DNA from 3 places in the Lysinibacillus sp. COL-1 genome. Region 1 is predicted to be linked to each of the others. Evidence: a T-box and tRNA genes for the amino acid it is inferred to sense, from the RefSeq annotation. Region 1 holds a T-box; the other regions hold tRNA genes.
What was found. A T-box is a leader RNA that pairs with one kind of tRNA and senses whether it is charged. The one in region 1 lies ahead of AC6BKE_RS23580 (valine--tRNA ligase), so its partner is inferred to be a tRNA-Val.
Positions count from the first base shown of each region.

Region 1 (2,185 bases):
GTCCCTTTACATGTGGATTTACCAAAAGAATCGGATGTCAAAGATTTAATGGTCAAAGATATTCGCCCTAGTCTGTCGAATCAGATGTGTCAGCTTGAGTGGACAGTTACAAGTATTTTTAACGAATATGAACCCGTTGTTGAAAATGATACTTTAGACAATCCACACCTAATGGCTCATGCTTTCGATCAAGAAGAAAAAATGGCTGTGATCGAGGAAAGTGTTCAAGTGAAACAACCTACCGCAGTAGCAGCAGCTTCACGCCAAGAGACCTCTACAACAGTTGACCAAAAGATAGTAATGAGAGAATCCTCAAGCCATATTGTTGTACGTGAATCCAGCACTTGGCATGAAGTGCCTTCCATGATTTGGGACCTAACAGAAGAGTATACACCGCTTAAAGTCCGTGTTTCAAATGATGTCTTTCAAAAGTAAATAGCAGAGAAGTAGTAGGAGCAATAAGAAGACTAAATCGCCTGATGTTGGCACAATAATGACACGGATAAACTGAAAAGCACAAATTGGCACAATAATGGTTCTACAATAAAAACGAACTTGTCGTAGCCAAGGAGGTAAAAGCCAAGGGTTATACTTGCGTCGACGCATTGAATTGTCACTTCCTTTTCTATTTACTTTACTCTTACTAAAAGATGACTAAATCACTTGAAAAATGACACGATTCTGCGGTACAATAAGGAAAATCAAATACAGATGCTATGATAGGGAAGAGTAAATTATGTCTACATTTTCAGAGAGGAAACGGTAGCTGAGAAGTTTCTATTTGTACTTAATTGAAGGTAGCCCTTGAGCAGCTTTAGTGAACTAACAGTAGTTAAAGCCGGTTAAACACCGTTACCGAATTAAGAGCCAGTAGGGAAGGCTGAGAAAATGTGTCATTTAGCATTGATCTTAACCGCTGCTGGAATTAAAGGTGGTACCGCGAATTAAAACTCCTTCGTCCTTTTAGACGAGAGGAGTTTTTTATTGGGTAAAAAAATGAACAGCATTTCTTTACCAATAGTCTTCAAACAATAGGAGGAGTCAAGATGACAGAAAACATTTCAATGCCAACTAAATATGACCCACAGTCCATTGAAGCCGGTCGCTATGAATGGTGGTTACAAGGGAAATTTTTCGAGGCACAGCCTGAAAGTGGGAAAAAGCCTTATTCCATCGTTATTCCACCACCGAACGTAACAGGTAAATTACATCTTGGGCATGCTTGGGATACAACATTACAAGATATCCTTACTCGTATGAAACGCATGCAAGGCTATGATGCCCTTTGGTTACCAGGTATGGACCATGCAGGGATCGCAACACAAGCAAAAGTAGAAGCAAAACTGCGTGAGGATAATATTACACGTTATGATTTAGGCCGTGAAAAATTCCTTGAAAAAACATGGGAATGGAAAGAAGAATATGCTGGACATATTCGTGATCAATGGGCAAAGCTTGGCCTTGGTTTAGACTACACACGTGAACGTTTCACACTAGATAAAGGTCTTTCAGATGCAGTTAAAACAGTTTTTGTTGAGTTATATGAAAAAGGTTTAATTTACCGTGGCGAACGTATTATCAACTGGGATCCAGCAGCGAAAACAGCATTATCTGATATTGAGGTAATTTATCAGGATGTGCAAGGTGCATTCTATCATATGAAATATCCTTTAGCGGATGGCTCAGGATATGTAGAAGTTGCTACAACACGTCCTGAAACAATGCTCGGTGACTCTGGGGTAGCTGTTCACCCGAACGATGAGCGCTATCAGCATTTAATTGGTAAAACAGTTATTTTACCGATTGTAGGTCGTGAAATTCCGATTGTAGCTGATGACTATGTTGATAAGGAATTTGGTACTGGAGTTGTAAAAATGACACCAGCCCATGATCCGAACGACTTTGAAGTTGGAAATCGTCACAACCTAGAGCGCATTCTTGTGATGAATGAAGACGGTACAATGAATGATCTTGCTGGCAAATATAAAGGGATGGATCGTTTTGAATGCCGTAAGCAAATTGTTGCTGATTTACAAGAAGCAGGCGTGCTGATTCGTATTGAAGAGCATATGCATTCAGTAGGTCACTCTGAACGTTCTGGTGCTGTTGTTGAGCCATACCTTTCAGCACAATGGTTCGTTAAAATGCAACCACTTGCTGACACTTCCCTCGAGCTTCAAAAAGA
Region 1 is NZ_JCAWSJ010000004.1:3,098,039-3,100,223, reverse strand. Features, by position in the region: gene AC6BKE_RS23590 (hypothetical protein) at 1-435, shown strand, start outside; gene AC6BKE_RS23585 (YszA family small membrane protein) at 412-606, opposite strand; T-box leader at 708-966, shown strand; gene AC6BKE_RS23580 (valine--tRNA ligase) at 1,047-2,185, shown strand, end outside.

Region 2 (2,185 bases), on a different contig from region 1:
CGCAAGCGAAGCTGCGAATTGAAGCCCCAGTAAACGGCGGCCGTAACTATAACGGTCCTAAGGTAGCGAAATTCCTTGTCGGGTAAGTTCCGACCCGCACGAAAGGCGTAACGATCTGGGCACTGTCTCAACGAGAGACTCGGTGAAATTATAGTACCTGTGAAGATGCAGGTTACCCGCGACAGGACGGAAAGACCCCGTGGAGCTTTACTGTAGCCTGATATTGAATTTTGGTACAACTTGTACAGGATAGGTAGGAGCCAGAGATCTCGGAGCGCCAGCTTCGAAGGAGGCGTCGGTGGGATACTACCCTGGTTGTATTGAAATTCTAACCCATGCCCCTTAGCGGGGCAGGAGACAGTGTCAGGCGGACAGTTTGACTGGGGCGGTCGCCTCCTAAAAGGTAACGGAGGCGCCCAAAGGTTCCCTCAGAATGGTTGGAAATCATTCGTAGAGTGTAAAGGCACAAGGGAGCTTGACTGCGAGACCTACAAGTCGAGCAGGGTCGAAAGACGGGCTTAGTGATCCGGTGGTTCCGCATGGAAGGGCCATCGCTCAACGGATAAAAGCTACCCCGGGGATAACAGGCTTATCTCCCCCAAGAGTCCACATCGACGGGGAGGTTTGGCACCTCGATGTCGGCTCATCGCATCCTGGGGCTGTAGTCGGTCCCAAGGGTTGGGCTGTTCGCCCATTAAAGCGGTACGCGAGCTGGGTTCAGAACGTCGTGAGACAGTTCGGTCCCTATCCGTCGTGGGCGTAGGAAATTTGAGAGGAGCTGTCCTTAGTACGAGAGGACCGGGATGGACACACCGCTGGTGTACCAGTTGTCTTGCCAAAGGCATCGCTGGGTAGCTATGTGTGGACGGGATAAGTGCTGAAAGCATCTAAGCATGAAGCCCCCCTCAAGATGAGATTTCCCATTACGCAAGTAAGTAAGATCCCTCAAAGACGATGAGGTAGATAGGTTCGAGGTGGAAGTGTGGTGACACATGGAGCTGACGAATACTAATCGATCGAGGACTTAACCAAAAATGTTTGAACCATTCAATGCACGTTTATCCAGTTTTGAAAGAACAAGAAAGTTTAAAAAAAGCTTGCATTTATAACGAAATAAGTTATAATAAATCTTGTCTTTTAAAAGTCTAGTGATGATGGCAAAGAGGTCACACCCGTTCCCATACCGAACACGGAAGTTAAGCTCTTTAGCGCCGATGGTAGTTGGGGGCTTCCCCCTGTGAGAGTAGGACATCGCTAGGCATATTACCCAGGAGGATTAGCTCAGCTGGGAGAGCATCTGCCTTACAAGCAGAGGGTCGGCGGTTCGAGCCCGTCATCCTCCACCATATGCCGGTTTAGCTCAGCAGGTAGAGCAACTGACTTGTAATCAGTAGGTCGTGGGTTCGATTCCTATAGCCGGCACCATTTTTTAGAGCCATTAGCTCAGTTGGTAGAGCATCTGACTTTTAATCAGAGGGTCGAAGGTTCGAGTCCTTCATGGCTCACCATTTTTAAATAATAATAAGCGGGTGTGGCGGAATTGGCAGACGCACTAGACTTAGGATCTAGCGCCGCAAGGCGTGGGGGTTCGACTCCCTTCACCCGCACCATTATTTCATTGCCAGATAAAAAAACTTATGCACATGCGGAAGTAGTTCAGTGGTAGAACACCACCTTGCCAAGGTGGGGGTCGCGAGTTCGAACCTCGTCTTCCGCTCCAAATGTGCCGGGGTGGCGGAACTGGCAGACGCACAGGACTTAAAATCCTGCGGTAGGTGACTACCGTACCGGTTCGATTCCGGTCCTCGGCACCATTTTTAATGCGCCCGTAGCTCAATTGGATAGAGCGTCTGACTACGGATCAGAAGGTTATGGGTTCGACTCCTGTCGGGCGCGCCAAAAGAACGAACGGGAAGTAGCTCAGCTTGGTAGAGCACTTGGTTTGGGACCAAGGGGTCGCAGGTTCGAATCCTGTCTTCCCGACCATTTCCTAAAAAATATATGGGGCCTTAGCTCAGCTGGGAGAGCGCCTGCCTTGCACGCAGGAGGTCAGCGGTTCGATCCCGCTAGGCTCCACCAATTCAATTTATTAAAATGAACCTTGAAAACTGAACAAGCAAAACGTAATCAATAAAGTTTTTAGTAACTAACTTCGGTTAATGAACGAAACAAAATTTTGGACATT
Region 2 is NZ_JCAWSJ010000002.1:490,666-492,850, forward strand. Features, by position in the region: rRNA gene AC6BKE_RS02935 (23S ribosomal RNA) at 1-1,032, shown strand, start outside; rRNA gene rrf (5S ribosomal RNA) at 1,145-1,260, shown strand; tRNA gene AC6BKE_RS02945 (tRNA-Val) at 1,271-1,346, shown strand; tRNA gene AC6BKE_RS02950 (tRNA-Thr) at 1,350-1,425, shown strand; tRNA gene AC6BKE_RS02955 (tRNA-Lys) at 1,433-1,508, shown strand; tRNA gene AC6BKE_RS02960 (tRNA-Leu) at 1,526-1,610, shown strand; tRNA gene AC6BKE_RS02965 (tRNA-Gly) at 1,646-1,720, shown strand; tRNA gene AC6BKE_RS02970 (tRNA-Leu) at 1,726-1,814, shown strand; tRNA gene AC6BKE_RS02975 (tRNA-Arg) at 1,823-1,899, shown strand; tRNA gene AC6BKE_RS02980 (tRNA-Pro) at 1,910-1,986, shown strand; tRNA gene AC6BKE_RS02985 (tRNA-Ala) at 2,004-2,079, shown strand.
Region 2: it has a tRNA-Val gene. The T-box ahead of AC6BKE_RS23580 (valine--tRNA ligase) is inferred to sense a tRNA for this amino acid. The anticodon was not compared.

Region 3 (2,185 bases), on a different contig from region 1:
GTCCAATACTAACTGCTAATGGCATCCCATGGATGTTGCCAGATGGTGTTGTTTCAGGTGTATTTAAATCTGCATGAGCATCATACCAAATAACGCCAAGATTTTTATAATGCTCACCTAATCCAGCTAGTGTGCCAATAGCAATACTATGGTCTCCACCAAATACAAGTGGGAACTTATTTTGTTCTACTACTTCATGCACGCTATTAGCTAAAGCCGTGCTAACATCTACAACTTCCTCTAAATTCAGTAATTTCTCATCGACAGGTGCGTCTGCAAGTTTTTGACTGACACGAATATCCCCTTGGTCTTGTACTTCATGTCCAATAGCCTCCAAACGTTCCACAACGCCTGCATAGCGAATCGCGCTTGGCCCCATATCTACACCACGACGTGTTTGTCCATAATCTGTTGGTACTCCAATAATAGAAATATTAAGTTTATTCATGTTTTTATACCCCCTAAAAGTTATAATATTATTGTAAAGCCTAGATACCACTTGGCTCAACTAGACAAAAAAGTGCATATTTATTCAATTTTTGATAACATAAAAAAATCTCCTACTGTTTTCAGTAAGAGATTAGTTATCTATAGTTATTATAACACTTTTGAATATACTTTATTCTAAAAAAGTGAGCCATGAAGGACTCGAACCTTCGACCCTCTGATTAAAAGTCAGATGCTCTACCAACTGAGCTAATGGCTCGTAAAAAAAGAAAAATGGCTGGGGTACTAGGATTCGAACCTAGGCATGACGGAATCAAAATCCGTTGCCTTACCGCTTGGCTATACCCCAATCATTTATAAAACTGGTGGAGGGGGACGGATTCGAACCGCCGAACCCTAAGGAGCGGATTTACAGTCCGCCGCGTTTAGCCACTTCGCTACCCCTCCGAAATAACACAATAATGGTGGAGGATGACGGGCTCGAACCGCCGACCCTCTGCTTGTAAGGCAGATGCTCTCCCAGCTGAGCTAATCCTCCATAGAAACAGGTGTTATATCACAGTTTATTTTTCTTTATAAAGCCTATGTTTTAAATGGTGACCCCTACGGGATTCGAACCCGTGTTACCGCCGTGAAAGGGCGGTGTCTTAACCACTTGACCAAGGGGCCAGTATCACGTCTCAAACAAGACAAGATTTATAATAACATCATTTCTTAATAGTTGCAATACTTTTTTATAACTTTTTTTATGTATAACAGCTTCTTAAAAATGGGCAAAAAAAATGGCTCCGAAGGCAGGACTCGAACCTGCGACAACCTGATTAACAGTCAGGTGCTACTACCAACTGAGCTACTTCGGAACGATACTATTCACTTTGGGTTTAAACAACCTCTTAAGTACATTTATTATTATAGCAAGCATTATAAATTATGCAACATATTTTATGAAAATTTTTATATTTTTTGTCGAAGTAGGTTTAAAAATTAATCCAAAAGCATAATAGTTCTCTATTAAATCTAATATTTCTATTTTGCGTGCTAAATATTCTTGCTGTATATTATTGCAATTGTTAAAATAAAAATAGTTTTAAGAATTTTCTATCAAATTTCCTGGGGGAGGAATATTCGGATGGTAACAAATGATTTAATTGCACCTGAATTTTATAATATCACAGAGGAATTAGAAAAGTTTTCACAAGATAGTGATCGCCAAGCAATACGCTGGTTAAATACGCAACAAGAGAGACGAACAGTTTCCTATGTAGAGCTTGTCCAAAAAATGAATCAATACGCAAATGCTTTTACAGAGACAGGACTTCGAAAGGGAGATCGCGTTCTAGTTATTATTCCTCGCCTACCAGAAGCCTATTTTGTTTTTCTTGGCTGTTTAAAGGCTGGCATCGTGCCTATTTCATGTTCAGAAATGCTACGTGCAAGTGACTTAGAATATCGCATGGAGCACTCTTCTGCTAGTGCAGTTATTGCCTATGAAGCATTTACAGGTGAGGTTGACCAAATTTCTTCTACTGTAGACACATTAAAGAACAAATTAGTTATTGGTACTGCAAAAGGCGATTGGGCTTCTTTAGATGTACTGGCAAGCACACAGCCAACTACATTTACAGCAGTAGCTACTAAACGTGATGACATGGCGTTCCTTTCCTATACATCTGGGACAACTGGGAAACCTAAAGGTGTAGTACATTCACATGGCTGGGGATATGCGCATATTCGAACA
Region 3 is NZ_JCAWSJ010000002.1:59,629-61,813, forward strand. Features, by position in the region: gene rocF (arginase) at 1-448, opposite strand, end outside; tRNA gene AC6BKE_RS00605 (tRNA-Lys) at 634-706, opposite strand; tRNA gene AC6BKE_RS00610 (tRNA-Gln) at 722-796, opposite strand; tRNA gene AC6BKE_RS00615 (tRNA-Tyr) at 811-894, opposite strand; tRNA gene AC6BKE_RS00620 (tRNA-Val) at 910-985, opposite strand; tRNA gene AC6BKE_RS00625 (tRNA-Glu) at 1,042-1,116, opposite strand; tRNA gene AC6BKE_RS00630 (tRNA-Asn) at 1,231-1,307, opposite strand; gene mbcS (acyl-CoA synthetase MbcS) at 1,577-2,185, shown strand, end outside.
Region 3: it has a tRNA-Val gene. The T-box ahead of AC6BKE_RS23580 (valine--tRNA ligase) is inferred to sense a tRNA for this amino acid. The anticodon was not compared.